Regions from separate parts of the Micrococcus sp. EWR3.9.1 genome, predicted to be linked through region 2. Evidence: predicted binding sites of a transcription regulator. Region 2 holds the regulator's gene; the other holds the start of a gene.
What was found. Region 2 encodes LexA, which represses DNA repair genes until DNA is damaged. Its sites were predicted from a motif close to TCGAACANNTGTTCGA; they were not measured.
Positions count from the first base shown of each region.

Region 1: ACUJ8O_RS00070 (DUF5131 family protein) is a predicted target of LexA. The motif match lies at 6,009-6,024, and genes of this name have one in related genera.

Region 1 is NZ_JBQXFD010000001.1:11,760-18,846, reverse strand. It holds gene ACUJ8O_RS00100 (Crp/Fnr family transcriptional regulator) at 1-314, opposite strand, end outside; gene ACUJ8O_RS00095 (heavy-metal-associated domain-containing protein) at 504-731, shown strand; gene ACUJ8O_RS00090 (heavy metal translocating P-type ATPase) at 929-2,758, shown strand; gene ACUJ8O_RS00085 (antibiotic biosynthesis monooxygenase family protein) at 2,674-2,979, opposite strand; gene ACUJ8O_RS00080 (hypothetical protein) at 3,173-4,042, shown strand; gene tcmP (three-Cys-motif partner protein TcmP) at 4,039-5,247, shown strand; gene ACUJ8O_RS00070 (DUF5131 family protein) at 5,219-5,974, opposite strand; gene ACUJ8O_RS00065 (ImmA/IrrE family metallo-endopeptidase) at 6,112-6,519, shown strand; gene ACUJ8O_RS00060 (hypothetical protein) at 6,600-7,087, shown strand, end outside.
Region 2 is NZ_JBQXFD010000001.1:258,558-265,644, forward strand. It holds gene ACUJ8O_RS01255 (histidinol-phosphate transaminase) at 1-487, opposite strand, end outside; gene ACUJ8O_RS01260 (peptidoglycan-binding protein LysM) at 531-905, opposite strand; gene lexA (transcriptional repressor LexA) at 1,199-1,915, shown strand; gene ACUJ8O_RS01270 (ATP-dependent DNA helicase) at 1,959-4,058, opposite strand; gene hflX (GTPase HflX) at 4,055-5,695, opposite strand; gene ACUJ8O_RS01280 (NAD(P)-binding domain-containing protein) at 6,140-7,087, shown strand, end outside.

The sequences.
Region 1 (7,087 bases), 250 kb from region 2:
CACAGGCGGGTCGCGACCACGGCGCGCGCCCCGTGCCGGGCCGGCTCGCCCGTGAGGAACTCGTGCTCGCCCACGGAGTCGCCGGGCTCGACCATCCGCACCACGCGTTCCCGGCCGGTCGCTGAGCCGAGCGTCAGCGCCAGGCGGCCGCTGTGCACGACGCACAGGCGGTCCGTGCGGTCACCGGCCAGGTGCAGGGCATCGCCGGCCTCGAGCACGAGCGGCCGCGCCAGGGCGGAGACCCGGCGCAGCTGCTCCAGATCCAGCCCGGTGAACAGCGGGACCCGGGCCGCGCACGGCTCTGGTTCGTCCATGGGGGCGAGGGGCAGGTCCATACGCACGCCATCAGCCTCCCACACGGCGGCTTGACCGCGGTCAAGGCGTACCCGCCGACCCCTTCGTAGCGTCAGTGACATCCCCGGAGGCCGGGGATCGGACCGGGCGCCCGCCCGTCCGCTCAGCCTCATCGGCGGCCGCGCCGGTGACGACCCACAGGAGTGACCATGACCGCCACCACGCACACCCTGCTCCGCGCCGAGGGCTTCAGCTGCCCCTCGTGCGTCCGGAAGATCGAGAAGGCCCTCGACGCCCTGCCCGGCGTGACCGGCGCGCAGGTCCACTTCGAGACCCAGCGCATCGAGGTCGACCACGACCCGCAGACCACCACTGCCCAGGACCTCGTCGAGGCCGTCGCCAAGGTCGGCTACACCGCCCGGCTGTCGGCCTTCTGACCCCGCCCGCCCCCGACGAACGGAGCCCGCCATGCCCACCCTCGCCGTCACACGTCCGGGCCGCACCCGTGCCCGGCTCACGTTGTCCCGCCGCTGGCGGCGCCCCGTGGTGGCCGGCCTGCTGATCGCCGTCTCGCTCGTGCTGGCGCCCGAGCAGCTGGCCCACGGGGACCGGACACCTCGTGGCGGCGGGCCTGATGCTCGCCGCCGCCGTCGTGGCCGGCCTGCCGATCGCGCGCGACGCGATCGCCGCCCTGCGGGTGAAGACCGTCGGCATCGACCTGCTCGTCGCCACCGCCGCGATCGGCGCGTCCCTGCTCGGCAATTTCTGGGAGGCCGCCGCCGTGACCTTCCTCTTCGCCCTCGGCCACGCCCTCGAGGACGCGACCCTGTCTCAGACTCGCTCGGCGCTCGCGGACCTCGTGTCCACGGCGCCCGAGACCGCCGTCGTCGTGGACGCAGACGGGACCCAGCGCACCGTGCCTGCCCACGAGGTGGCCCCCGGCGCGACCGTCCTCGTCAAGGCCGGCGCTCGGGTGCCGGTGGACGGCGTGGTGCTCACCGGGGTCGGCGCCGTGGACGAGGCATCCATCACGGGCGAGTCCATCCCGGCGGAGAAGACCGACGGTGACGCCGTGTACGCGGGCACCGTGGCCACGGCCGGCCTGCTGCAGGTGCAGGCCCGGGGCGTGGGCGCCGACACCACGCTGGCGCGCATCATCCACCGCGTCGAGGCGGCGCAGGAGGCCCGTGCGCGGACCCAGCGGTTCATGGACCGCTTCTCCCGCTGGTACACCCCGGCGATCATGGTGCTGGCCTTCGCGACCGGTCTGATCACGCGGGACGTCCCCCTGGCCCTGACCCTGCTGGTCATCGGCTGCCCGGGCGCCCTCGTGATCTCCATCCCGGTCGCGATCGTGGCAGGGATCGGCCGCGGCGCCAAGGACGGCGTGCTCATCAAGGGAGGGGAGTTCCTCGAGCGCTCCGCGAAGGTCGACGCCGTCGCCGTCGACAAGACCGGCACACTCACCTCGGGCACCCCCGAGCTGACAGACGTCGTCGCGTTCGAGCCCGGGGCCGAGGACGAGGTGCTGCGCTGGGCCGCACGGCTCGAGGCGGCCTCGGACCACCCGTTGGCCGCGCCGGTCGTCGCGGCGGGCCGGGACCGCGGCCTGCTGGACGGCCCGCTGGCCACCGATGTGGACGTCGTCCTCGGCCGTGGGCTCACCGGAGAGGTGGACGGCCGTGTCGTCGCCGTGGGCAACGTGGCGATGCTGCGCGAGCGCGGCGTGGATCCGGCCGCGACCGACCGGGTCGAGACCGTCGCGGCCGAGCTCGCGGAGGCGGGCCGGACCCCGGCGGCGGTCGTCGTCGACGGCATCCCGCTCGGCGTCCTCGCCATCGCAGACACCCTCCGGCCCGAGGCCGCGGGCATGATCCGGGCGCTGCACGGGATCGGCGTCCGCGAGGTCGTGATGCTGACCGGCGACCAGCCCGGCGTCGCGCAGGCCGTGGCCCGGCAGGTGGGCGTCGACGACGTGCGGGCGGGCCTGCTGCCCCAGGACAAGCTCGAGGCGATCGAGGCCCTGCAGGCCGAGGGCCGCGTCGTCGCGATGGTCGGTGACGGCATCAACGACGCCCCGGCCCTGGCGACGGCGGACATCGGCGTGGCCATGGGCGCGGCCGGCTCCGGCGTGGCCATCGAGACCGCGGACATCGCCCTGATGGGCGACCGGCTCGAGCGGCTGCCGCAGGCGCTCGATCTGGCCCGGCGCACGGTGCGGGTGATGCGGCAGAACATCGCGATCTCCCTCGTCACCGTCGCGGCCCTGCTGGCCGGCGTCTTCGCCGGCGGCGTCACGATGGCCGTCGGCATGCTCGTGCACGAGGCGTCCGTGCTGCTGGTCATCGTGAACGCGATGCGCCTGCTGCGGCGCCCGGGTCAGCCCAGGTCCACGACCTCGAACTCGAGCAGGTCGGCGCCCGTGGCGACCGGCGCCGGGCGGCCGCCCTGCTCGGCGGCGTGAGCGGCGGGCATGCGCCCGTCCCGCCAGCGCTGGAAGTCCTCCTCCGACGCCCACGTCGTGACCACGAAGTAGCGGTCCTCGCCCGCGGTGGGCCGGAGCAGCTGGAAGCCCTCGAAGCCCGGCTCCTGGTCCACCGCGTGCTTGCGGGCGGCGAACCGCTTCTCGAGCTCCGGGCCGGCGCCCTCGGGGACGCTGATGGCGTTGATCTTCACGACGGACACGGGGAGGCCTCCTCGTCGGCGGGGGTGCGGCGTCGGGTCGACGCCCTCACCGGCCGACTCTACGCCCGGCTGCGGACCGGGAGTCCGTCGATCGGTTGAGGCCCGGCGGCGTCGTCCCTGCGAAGTTGGAGCCGTGGGACCGGCCGCCGTGGGACCTCGGGCTGTCCCGCTCGCCATCATCGGCGACCTGCACTTGGACCTCACTGACGCGCAGTGGGTGAACAGCCTCTATGCCGTGCTGCTGGCCGCCCTGTTGCTCTCCACCGGCAACCTCGCGGACCGATGGGGTCGCAAGCGGCTCTTCCTCACCGGGTCCGCGCTGATCGCCCCGTATCCGCGCCGCCCTGCGGCACAACACCCCCTTTGTTGCTACCGTTTCGGTGTCCACTTCCACGCAACAGCGGGTGTCCGAGGTCGGTTGCTCCCCTTGGCATCGCACCGCAGATTGGTCGCCATGAACGACATGCACTCGCTGGGCCGACTGATCGCCCCAGCCCAGGAGCGGAACGGCTGGTCCCTCAGCGACCTCGCCGCCCGCGCCGACCGCGCGGGGTACGACATGAGCCACGCCAGCTTCGCGCGGCTCAAGTCCACCCCGGTCACCTCGATCAAGGGCGAGAACATCACGATGCTCGCGCTCGTGCTGAGGGTGCCCGTGGCCCACGTGGTCACCGCAGCGCTGGAGTCCATAGGAGTGGAGCTCGACTCGGCTCTTCACCCGTCGGTCCTCGACGTCGTTCAGGAATCCCCTGACCTATCGACGTATGACCAGGAGCTGCTCGCTGCAGTCCTGCGGGTCATGCTCGACCGACGTAGGACGGACCACCATGACGAGCGCGACCACGCAGACCAGGATCAGGACCGCGAGCGCGGCACGGCCGAGCGCGGGGGAGCGCGCGGCGGTGACGCTGGCGCTGAACAAAAGACCGCGGCGGCCGACGCGCCGGCCGACTTCGATCTGGCAGCACACCCCGACTTCGAGCTGACCCGCGACCGGCAGGCCCGGGAGTGGGGCGACGTCGGCGAGGAGAACCAGGACCCCGGCGACGAGGCCGGCGCATGAGCGCCAACACGAACTTCTTCACGTCGCAGCAGCCCGCCGCGGTCTTCAAGCTCAAGGTGCTGGAGGACTACCTCACACCGTGGGCCATGAAGGTTGCTAGCAAGGCCCCTCGGGAGGTGGCCTATGTCGATGGCTACGCCGGCGCGGGGCAGTACGACGACGCGCACAAGGGGTCGCCGCTCTACGCGGTGGACATCGCACGCAAGCTTGCAGCGCAGAACCGCATCATGCACATCCACCTCGTGGAGCGAGATAGGGCTCATGCGGAGACCCTCCGGCACGCGGTCGCCGCGCAGGGGCAGGGGGCCGGTCCCGTCTATCTGCACCACGGCGCCGTGGAGGAGCAGATCGACGCGATCCTCAACGACATCGGCACCCGCCCAGCTCTGTTCTTTCTCGACCCGTTCGGCACGGCCCTGCCGTACGACGTCGTCGCCTCGAAGCTGCTCCTGCGGCCAGCGCGGTCGACCGAGGTCCTCTTGAACTTCAGTCTCTCCACCGTGTGGCGCATCGGAGGGATCGTCCGGAAGGGAGCCTCCGCCTCAAGTGGCGAGACCGTCACCCTCCTCCGCGGTGACCGTTTTCTTGGTGGGCCGTGGTGGCGGGAGGTCTTCGCTGAGGCTCGGCGGCAGGCTGACGTGAGTGGCGACAGCTCCTCCGCCGCTACAGCCGCCTCCTACGTGGCGCGCGAGTACATGCAGCGCATGACCGGAGAGACCGCCCACAACGTCATCTCCGTCCCAATCCGCCGGACCCCGTCTGAGGGGCCGATCTTCACGCTGATGCTCTTCTACCAGCACTTCGCTGCGCCCATGCTCTTCGCTGACGCCGCGGCTCGGGCTCACAGGAAGTGGCGGCAGGTCAACTCCGAGAACTACTACCAGGGACTGCTCGACGACACCCAGGGGTCGCTCTTCGACCTGCAGGAGACGTTCGACCAGCAGGTGGTCGCAGAGCAGACCGACGTCAGAAACCGGGCCATCGCCGCTATCCAGACGAGGCTCTCGTCTCACCTCGGTCAAGGCCAGGCGGTGCGGATCTGCGACGACGTGCCCCACTGGCTAGGCGAACACCTCGGCACGGCAGGCGCCTCAGAGGTACGGCAGGCCATCAAGAATCTCCAGAAGGCCGGGATCACCCAGGGCTACACCAAAGACATGGTGGATGGGCGCGCGGTCATCCTGCCAGCGCGGCGCGGGAGGTAGGCATCTCGTCCCAGGTGCGCCCCTCCAAGAGCCGCCCGTTGGCCTTAGGCGTCCGCCCACCCCACTGCTTGAAGAAGAACGCCACGTCGGCAGACACGCATTGGTCGCGGATGTCCTCCACCCAGGCCTGGTCCATGGGGCGATGGTTCGCACCAGACTCGCCGCCCGCGATGACCCAGTCGATGCCGGCCAAATCCAGATCCCGCAGGGGTCCGATGAGGGGCTCGCAGGAGAGGAACCGGACCGCTGCCGGCACCTCGCGGAGATGGTCGATGCGGCCCGTCACAGTCTCGTCCTCCACGGAGACGCCCATCCACAAGTTGGCCGGCCAGTCGAGGCGATCGGCTAGACGGGCCATCCGCAGTGAGCGCTTCGTCAGCGCCTGATATGTGTGCTGCGGCGTCTCGCGCATGACGTCGAAGATGTCCCGGATGAACCCCAACGGAACTTTGGCGTGGAAGAGATCGCTCATGGAGTTCACGAACACCACGCGCGGGGCCTTCCACGAGCGGGGCTGGCCCAGGGCCTTCGGATGGAGGGTGACGCCAAACCCGGGGCCGGACGTCACCGGGTTCCCATCGTTCTGGTACTTCTCAGCACCCATCGCCTTGAGCCGCTTGGCTAAGGTCAGCGCGTAGCAGTTGTCGCAGCCGGCCGCCACGCGGTCGCAACCGGTCACGGGGTTCCACGTCACCTCGGTCCACTCAATCGCTGAGGTGTTCGCCATCGCGATCGCTCCTTCCCTGGAAGACCTGCTCCAGTCGAACAGATGTTCGACCCTTTGTCACGCAGGCGCGCTCAGTCCACCACAGTCCAGCTCGTGCTCACCCATACCGTGTCCGTCCCCACAACGACGATGGTCGCATGTTCCACCCCTGGCGGGCGCTGCGCACGCTGACGTACGTCGTCGTGGTCTGGGCCCGCCCACACCCGACGGCGCCAGCCGCGACCGATGGCGCGACGGTGATCTGGCTCGACCCCCGCATGACGCAGGCCGAGCGGCGGTGCGCGCTCACCCACGAGCTCGTGCACCTCGAGCACGGCCACCGCGGCTGCCAGCCGCCGGCCGTCGAGCACGCCGTACGCGCGGCCGCGGCCCGGCAGCTGATTACGCTCGAGCAGCTCGCCGACGCCCTGCCTTGGTCCATGAGCCTGGACGAGCTCGCCGACGAACTGTGGGTGACCCCGCTCGTGCTTACCGACCGACTGGCCGGCCTCACCCGGACCGAGCGGGAGCATCTCGCCGCGTTGGCCACCGAGCACTCTGCCTGAGCGCCTGCTAGGCGGGGGCCATCGGCTAGGTCAGAATCAAGGCAACGCGCCGCGCAGGGCGCACCACCAAGGAGGGCGACATGGCGAAGACGACCAAGTACACGGCGGAAGTGTCAGAGGGGCGAGACGAGCTGCTCGACGGCAAGACGATCGCACGCCTACGCACCATCGCAGTGAAGAACCAGCGCGGCGAGACCGTACGGGAGCTCAAGGCCGCGGACAACGACGAGGACGTGCGCGCGAAGCTGCGCGCCGCGGGCTACACCCTCAAGGACTGGGCCGGCGGCACTACGCCCGCCACCCTGGAGCGTGGGCGCAACCCGCTCGTCGCGGGCTGCCTCTGGCCCCTCGTGGCCGTGATGGCACTGCTCGCGTGGGCAATCTTCTCTGCCTTCAGCAACGCCAGCCCTGACGAGCCGGAGGAGTGGGACGCGAAGATTGCCTGCCAGACCCTCGTCAAGGAGAAGCTGCGCGCCCCCAGCACCGCCAAGTTCTCCCGCGAGACGGCATCCGGGGGGCCGAAGGCATGGACAGTGACCGGAGCGGTCGAAGCGGAGAACGCGTTGGG
Region 2 (7,087 bases):
AGGCCAGGAAGACGACGTGCGGACGGTGCTCCCGCACCATGGCCGCCGCGTGCTCGGCGCTGAGGGTGTGGTCTTCGGCGCGGCCGCCGTCCACGAACACGGTGTCCGTGCCGCCGGCCAGCAGCGGGTACATGGAGTACGAGGGCAGGAAGCTCAGCAGTGTCCGCCCGGGGCCGCCGAAGGCCTGGAGGATCTGCTGCAGGATCTCGTTGGAGCCGTTGCCGGCCCACACGTGGTCCGCCGTGAGGCCGTGGCCGAGGTAGCCGGCGAGCGCGCGTCGCAGCCCCGTGAACTCGCGGTCCGGGTAGCGGTTCAGCCCCCCGGCGACGGCCGCGACCCGCTCGGCGATGGCGGTGGCGACCTCCTCCGGCACCGGGTGCGTGTTCTCGTTGGTGTTGAGCATGTACGGCACGTCCAGCTGGGGGGCGCCGTAGGGGCTCAGGCCGCGGAGGTTCTCGCGCAGGGGCAGAGAGCTGAGGTCGGTCATGGCCGCCAGTCTAGGAAGCGTGGAGGGCGAGGCCCGCCGTGCGTCACCGCGTGGCCGGGACGAACAGCTCCTCGCCCGGGGCGGGGGCCCGGCCCTCGAGTCCGTTGAGCTCGTCGATCGTGGCGATCACCTCGTAGACGTCCGCCTGCGGAGCCACCGTGGTGGCGATGGTCCACAGGCTGTCCCCGGGCATGACCGTGACGGACTGGGTGGCGGGCCCCGCGGTGTCCGCGGACACCGCGGCGGGCGACAGCAGCACACCCAGGAAGAAGGCGGCCGCCAGCGTGGCGGCCACGGCCGCGGCGATCACGGGGATCCCCCGCAGCACGAGGCGGCCGCGGCGGGTCAGACGGATGGTGGCCGGACGCGGCCGCGCCGTCGCGGGCGAGCCGGCGAACTGGGCGGTGGTGAGCGTCATGGTGTCCTCCTCCGGGGCGGATGCCCTCCAGGTGATCGAACATGTGTTCGAATCCGTTCGAATGCCTTTCTAGCACAGGTGTTCGAGACATGCCACGACGAGATCGAACATATCTTTGAAGGAGAGGCGGCTCTCCTCTAGGCTCGAGGCCATGCACGGACGCCCCGGAACGCCCCCGGGGATCGCCAGGACACAGGCAACCAGCGGGGGCGGACACGGTAAGCGTCCGGACGGCAGCCGGACGCCGGAACACGAGTCCGGCCACCATCACCCCGGGAGAACGGACGGCAGCCATGAGCACCACCGACGATCAGCCGGCGGCGCGCGCGCCGCTCACCGACCGCCAGCGGCGGATCGTGCAGACCATCCGGGACGCGATCGCCGACCACGGCTACCCGCCCTCCATGCGCGAGATCGGCGACGCCGCGGGCCTGGCCTCGCTCTCCTCCGTCACGCACCAGCTGGGCCGTCTCGAGCGGCACGGCTACATCCGGCGCGACCCCGGACGCCCGCGTGCCCTCGAGGTGCTGCTCGACGTGGACGGCACCCCGCTGGGCGAGGCCGCCTCCCCCGCCGCTGCGCCGTCGTCGCAGGTCTCCACGATCCCCGCGTGGCACACCGGCACGGACGAGGCGGACAGCGTGCCGGTCCCCTGGGTCGGCCGCATCGCGGCGGGCGGCCCCGTCCTGGCCGAGCAGCAGGTCGAGGACGTCATGGCGATCCCGCGACGCCTCACGGGCGAGGGCGAGCTGTTCATGCTGCGTGTCACGGGTGACTCGATGGTGGACGCCGCGATCTGCGACGGCGACTGGGTGGTGGTGCGCCGGCAGGAGACGGCGGAGAACGGCGACATCGTCGCGGCCCTCCTCGACGACGAGGCCACCGTGAAGACCTTCCGCCGCCGTGACGGGCACACCTGGCTCCTCCCCCAGAACACGGCCTACGAGCCCATCCTCGGCGATCACGCCACCGTGATGGGGCGGGTCGTCACGGTCCTGCGTTCGCTCTGACCGGCTCCCTCCGGCCGGGCCGACGGCCCGAGGCCGAGCGAGGTCAATCGCCCGAGGCGAGCCGTGCCAGCACCCCGCGGACGACGTCGCGGTCCGTGGTGCGCCAGAAGTCCGGCAGGGCGCTCGTGATGTAGCCGCCGTACCGCTCGGTGGCCAGGCGGGGGTCCAGCACGGCCACCACGCCGCGGTCCGTCACGGAGCGCACGAGGCGCCCGGCGCCCTGGGCCATGCGCACGGCCGCATGCGTGGCGGAGATCCGCATGAACCCGTTGCCGCCGTGCCGGGCGACGTCCCGGGTGCGGGCCTGGGAGAGCGGGTCGTCCGGCCGCGGGAACGGGATGCGGTCGATCACCACGAGCCGCAGCGAGTTCCCCGGCACGTCCACGCCCTGCCACAGGCTCATGGTCCCGAACAGGGACGTGTCCGGCTCCTCGGAGAACTGGCGCACGAGGGCGGAGAGGGTCGCGTCCCCCTGGCACAGGATCGTGGTCTTCGGCCCGAGCCGACGGCGCATCTCGGCGGCGGCGTCCTCGGCCGCCCGGCGCGAGGAGAACAGGCCGAGGGCCCCACCCCGCGACGCCCTCAGGAGCGCCTCGAGCTCATCGAGGGACTCGGGCGAGGCCGTGCGGCCGGGCCGGGGCAGGTGCCGGGCCACGTAGAGCACCCCCTGACGCGGGTAGTCGAAGGGGCTGCCGACGTCGAGGGCCTCGAACTTCGGGGCGTCCGGGCCGGCCAGGCCCACGTCGCCGGCCACCGAGTCGAACCGGCGCTCCCCCGAGCCCACGGTGAGCGTGGCGGAGGTGAGCACCGTCGTCGCCTTGCCGAACAGGCCCTCCCGCAGCTTGCCGGCCACCGAGAGCGGGGCCACGTAGAGCTGGGGCGGGTCGGTCTCGTCCCCCGGCTGCCAGCCCACGCCGGGCTCGAAGTGGCCGGGGCGGGTGGCCCACAGCACCTCGGGGAAGTCGGCCTCGGGCCGGGCGGCGAGCATGCGCTCCACCACCTCGAGGACCTCGAGGATCCGCGAGCGCGCCATCTGCCGTCCGCCGTCGGCGTCGGCCTCCTTGTCCTTGTCCTGGCCGAGGTCGGACAGGCACTGACGCGCGGCCATGAGGACGCCGGTGAGGGCCTGCTCCTGCACCTCGTCCGGGCCCGCGGCGATCAGGCCGGACGGGGTGTCCGTGAACGCGCGGTCCAGGGCCGCCCCGGCCTCGATCAGATCCTCGACGGCCACGGTGGTGTGGCGGCGCAGCGAGGTGGCCGCGCCGTGCACGATCGACCCGGACAGCTGCCCGGTGACCGCACCGGTCACCCGGTCCTGCAGCTCGTGGGCCTCGTCCACGACGACGGCCGAGTACGCCGGCAGGACCGCGAGCCCCTCGAAGGCGCTGATGGCGAGCATCGCGTGGTTGGTGACCACGACGTCCGCGTCCGCCGCGTCCGCGCGGGCCCGCTCGGAGAAGCACTCCTCGGCCTGGGGGCAGCGGGACGCGCCGAGGCAGTCGACTGCGGAGACGGAGACCTGCCGCCACGCGCGGTCGGTGACGGGGACCTCGAGGTCGTCGCGGTCCCCGGTCTCGGTCTGGTCCGCCCACGCCCGCAGGTACATGACCTCCTTGCCCAACAGGGAGGAGGGCCCGGCGGCGCCGTCCGTGGCGGAGCCGATCACCCCGCCGTCGTCGGCGACCGTGAAGAGGGCTTCCTCGCCCTCATCCCCGGGGTAGCCGCCGTCCACCTTGTGGCGGCACAGGTAGTTGGAGCGGCCCTTGACCAGGGCGACGACGGGCTCGCGAGGCAGCTCGTCCTTGAGCGCCTCGACCAGCCGAGGGGCGTCCCGCTTCATGATCTGGGCCTGCAGCGCGAGCGTGGCCGTGGCGACGACGACGGGGTCCTCCTGCGTCATCGCGTGCTGGAGCGCGGGGATCAGGTAGGCCAGGGACTTGCCGGTGCCGGTGCCGGCCTGCACGAGCAGGTGGCGGCGCGACTCGAGGGCGCGCGCCACCTGCAGCACCATCTCCCGCTGGCCCGCGCGGTGCTGGCCGCCGGTGGCCTGCACCGCGGCGTCCAGCAGGCGCAGCGCCTCGCGCTCGTGCTCCGTGAGTGGCTGCGCGCCGCCCGCCCCGGCTTCCTTCGCCCCGTCGCTCACGACGCGTCCGCCTCCACGACGAACTCGGCGAAGTCCGGCGCGATGTCCTCACGGACCAGCACGGACAGGCGGGTGCCGCCCTCCTCGTAGCCCTCGGCCAGGATCTCCGCGTCCGCCGAGTGGAGGCGGGAGACCAGCTCACCCCGGGTGAACGGGATCAGCAGTTCGAGCCGCACGTCAGGCCGCGGGATGGTGGCCGCGATGGCGCGCTCGAGCTCGTCGATGCCCTCGCCGGTGCGCGCGGAGACCACCACGGCGTGGGGCTCCTTGGCCCGGATCCGGGCGATGACGGCCGGGTCCGCGGCGTCCGCCTTGTTCAGCACGATGATCTCGGGGATCCGGTGCGCGTCCACCTCCGCGAACACGGAGCGCACCGCGGCGATCTGGCCCTCGGGGTCCGGGTGCGAGCCGTCCACGACGTGCAGGATGACGTCCGCGTCCGCGACCTCCTCGAGGGTGGAGCGGAACGCCTCGACCAGCTGCGTGGGCAGGTTCCGCACGAAGCCGACCGTGTCCGAGAGGGTGTAGCCGATGCCGTCCGGCGTCATGGCCTTGCGCACGGTGGGGTCCAGCGTGGCGAACAGGGCGTTCTCCACGAGCACCCCGGCGTGGGTGAGGCGGTTGAGCAGGGAGGACTTCCCGGCGTTGGTGTACCCGGCGATCGCCACGGACGGCACCCGGTTGCGACGACGGTTGGCGCGCTTGGCCTCGCGGGCCGGCTTCATCCCGGCGATGTCCCGGCGCAGCTTCGCCATGCGGGTGCGGATGCGGCGGCGGTCCAGCTCGATCTTGGTCTCGCCGGGGCCACGGGAGCCGATGCCCTCGCCGGCGGCGGCACGGCCGCCGGCCTGCCGGGACATGGACTCGCCCCAGCCGCGCAGGCGCGGCAGCAGGTACTCGAGCTGCGCGAGCTCGACCTGGGCGCGGCCCTCACGCGAACTCGCGTGCTGGGCGAAGATGTCCAGGATCAGCGCGGTCCGGTCGATCACCTTCACCCGCACCACATCCTCCAGCGCGCGGCGCTGAGACGGGGCGAGCTCGGAGTCCACCACCACGGTGTCCGCGCCGGAGAGCGCCACGATCTCGGCGAGCTCCTGCGCCTTGCCCTTGCCGAGGAATGTGGCCGGGTCCGGGGTGGCGCGGCGCTGGATGACGCCGTCGAGCACCTCCGAGCCCGCGGTCTCGGCGAGCGCGGCCAGCTCCCGCAGGGAGTTCTCCGCGTCCTCCGCGGAGCCCTCGGTCCAGACCCCCGCCAGCACCACGCGCTCCAGGCGCAGCTGGCGGTACTCGACCTCGGTCATGTCCTCGAGCTCGGTGGACAGGCCCTGCACGCGCTTGAGGGAGTGGCGCGCGGCGAGCTCGTCCTGGTCGCCGTCGGCATCCGTGTGGCCGTCCTCGCCCTCGTCCAGGGCGAGTGCGCGGCCCGCGAGCGCGCCGGAGCGATCCGGGGTCCCGTCGTCGGGGGCGCCCTCGTGGTCCGCGGCCGCGCTGTCCGCGGAGCCGCGCCCGGTCACCTCGCGCTCGGAGGCGCGGCGAGCGTCATCGGCGGCCAGGATGCGGTCGATCACGGCCTGGATCTCGTCCTCGGAGCCGTGGGCGCCCTGGGGGCCGGGGGTGTGCTGGTTCTTCTCAGTCATGGTCTCCTCTGGGCCGCCGCGGTCGGGCGGCCCGATGGTCTCAGGGTAGAGGGGTGCGCGGACGCGTTAGGCAGCTGTCCGCAGGGGGCGGACGTGGCGGGTGACGCGCACGGCCGTGTGGGCAGGGGTCGGCGCCGCGCTGCGACGATCTCGCGGCGGCTCCATTCGCGGGAGGAAGGTGAGCACGCGGCACCGCAGCCACGAGGTCTCGTCGGCGGGCGTGCAGGGGCGGACCACATCGTCCATGGTGGGATCTCCATCAGGTGCCGGGGCGCGCTCGACGGCCTCATCCGAGGCGGGCGCGCGAGGGGGCGGGGGCGGGCAGTGACGCGGGGGCGTCAGCGCAGGAAGATCCACATGGGCGTCGAGTGTACCGGGCGGCGCGTGTGGGCGACAGGGGCCCCGGCGCCCGGTCCGCTGACGACGCGCACGTATCCTGCGGGCATGACCGCGTCCCCCTCCCCTGCCCCGCCGCAGCCCGGCCGGACGGGCCGGGCGACCGTCGTCGTGATGGGCGCGGGCCAGGCGGGGCTGTCCGCCGCCTACCACCTGCGCCGCCGCGGCTTCGTGGGGCTGACTCCGAACGACGACGGCGCCGCCGGCGTCCCCGAGGACGCCCCCGGCACGTTCGTGGTGCTCGACGCGGAGACCGCCCCGGGCGGGGCCTGGCAGCACCGCTGGGACTCGCTCACGATGGCCACCGTCAACCACATCCACGAGCTGCCCGGCGACCCGGTGCCGCCGGCCGACCCGGCCGCGCGCGCCAACGCCCTGCTGCCGGCCTACTTCGCGGACTACGAGGCACGGTTCGCCCTGCCGATCCGGCGGCCCGTGCGCGTGAGGCGCGTCGAGCGGATCGGCGAGCCGGGACGTGCGCGCGGGTTCTTCGTCCGCACGGACGGGGCGCCGGGCACGTGGCGGGCGGACTTCGTGGTCAACGCGACCGGCACCTGGACGTCCCCGCGGTGGCCCTCGGTGCCCGGGATGCGCTCGTTCCGCGGCCGGCAGCTGCACACCCATGACTACGTGTCCAAGGACGAGTTCGCCGGGCAGCGGGTGGTGATCGTGGGCATGGGCGTCTCGGCGACGCAGCTGCTGGCCGAGACCTCCACGGTCGCGGACACCCTGTGGGTGACCCGCCGCGAGCCGCAGTGGCAGGACTCGGCCGCGCCCGGCGCCCTGGCCGAGTCGGTGCGCGGGGTGGACGAACGGACCCGTGCGGGCCTGCCGCCGGGCTCCGTGGTCGAGGCGACCGGGATGCACCGCTCGTCCTGGGTGCGCGAGGCCGAGACACGAGGCGTGCTGGTGCGCCACCCCATGTTCACGGCCGTCGAGCCGGACGGGGTGCGGATGCCCGACGGCTCGTTCGAACCGGCGGACGTGATCCTCTGG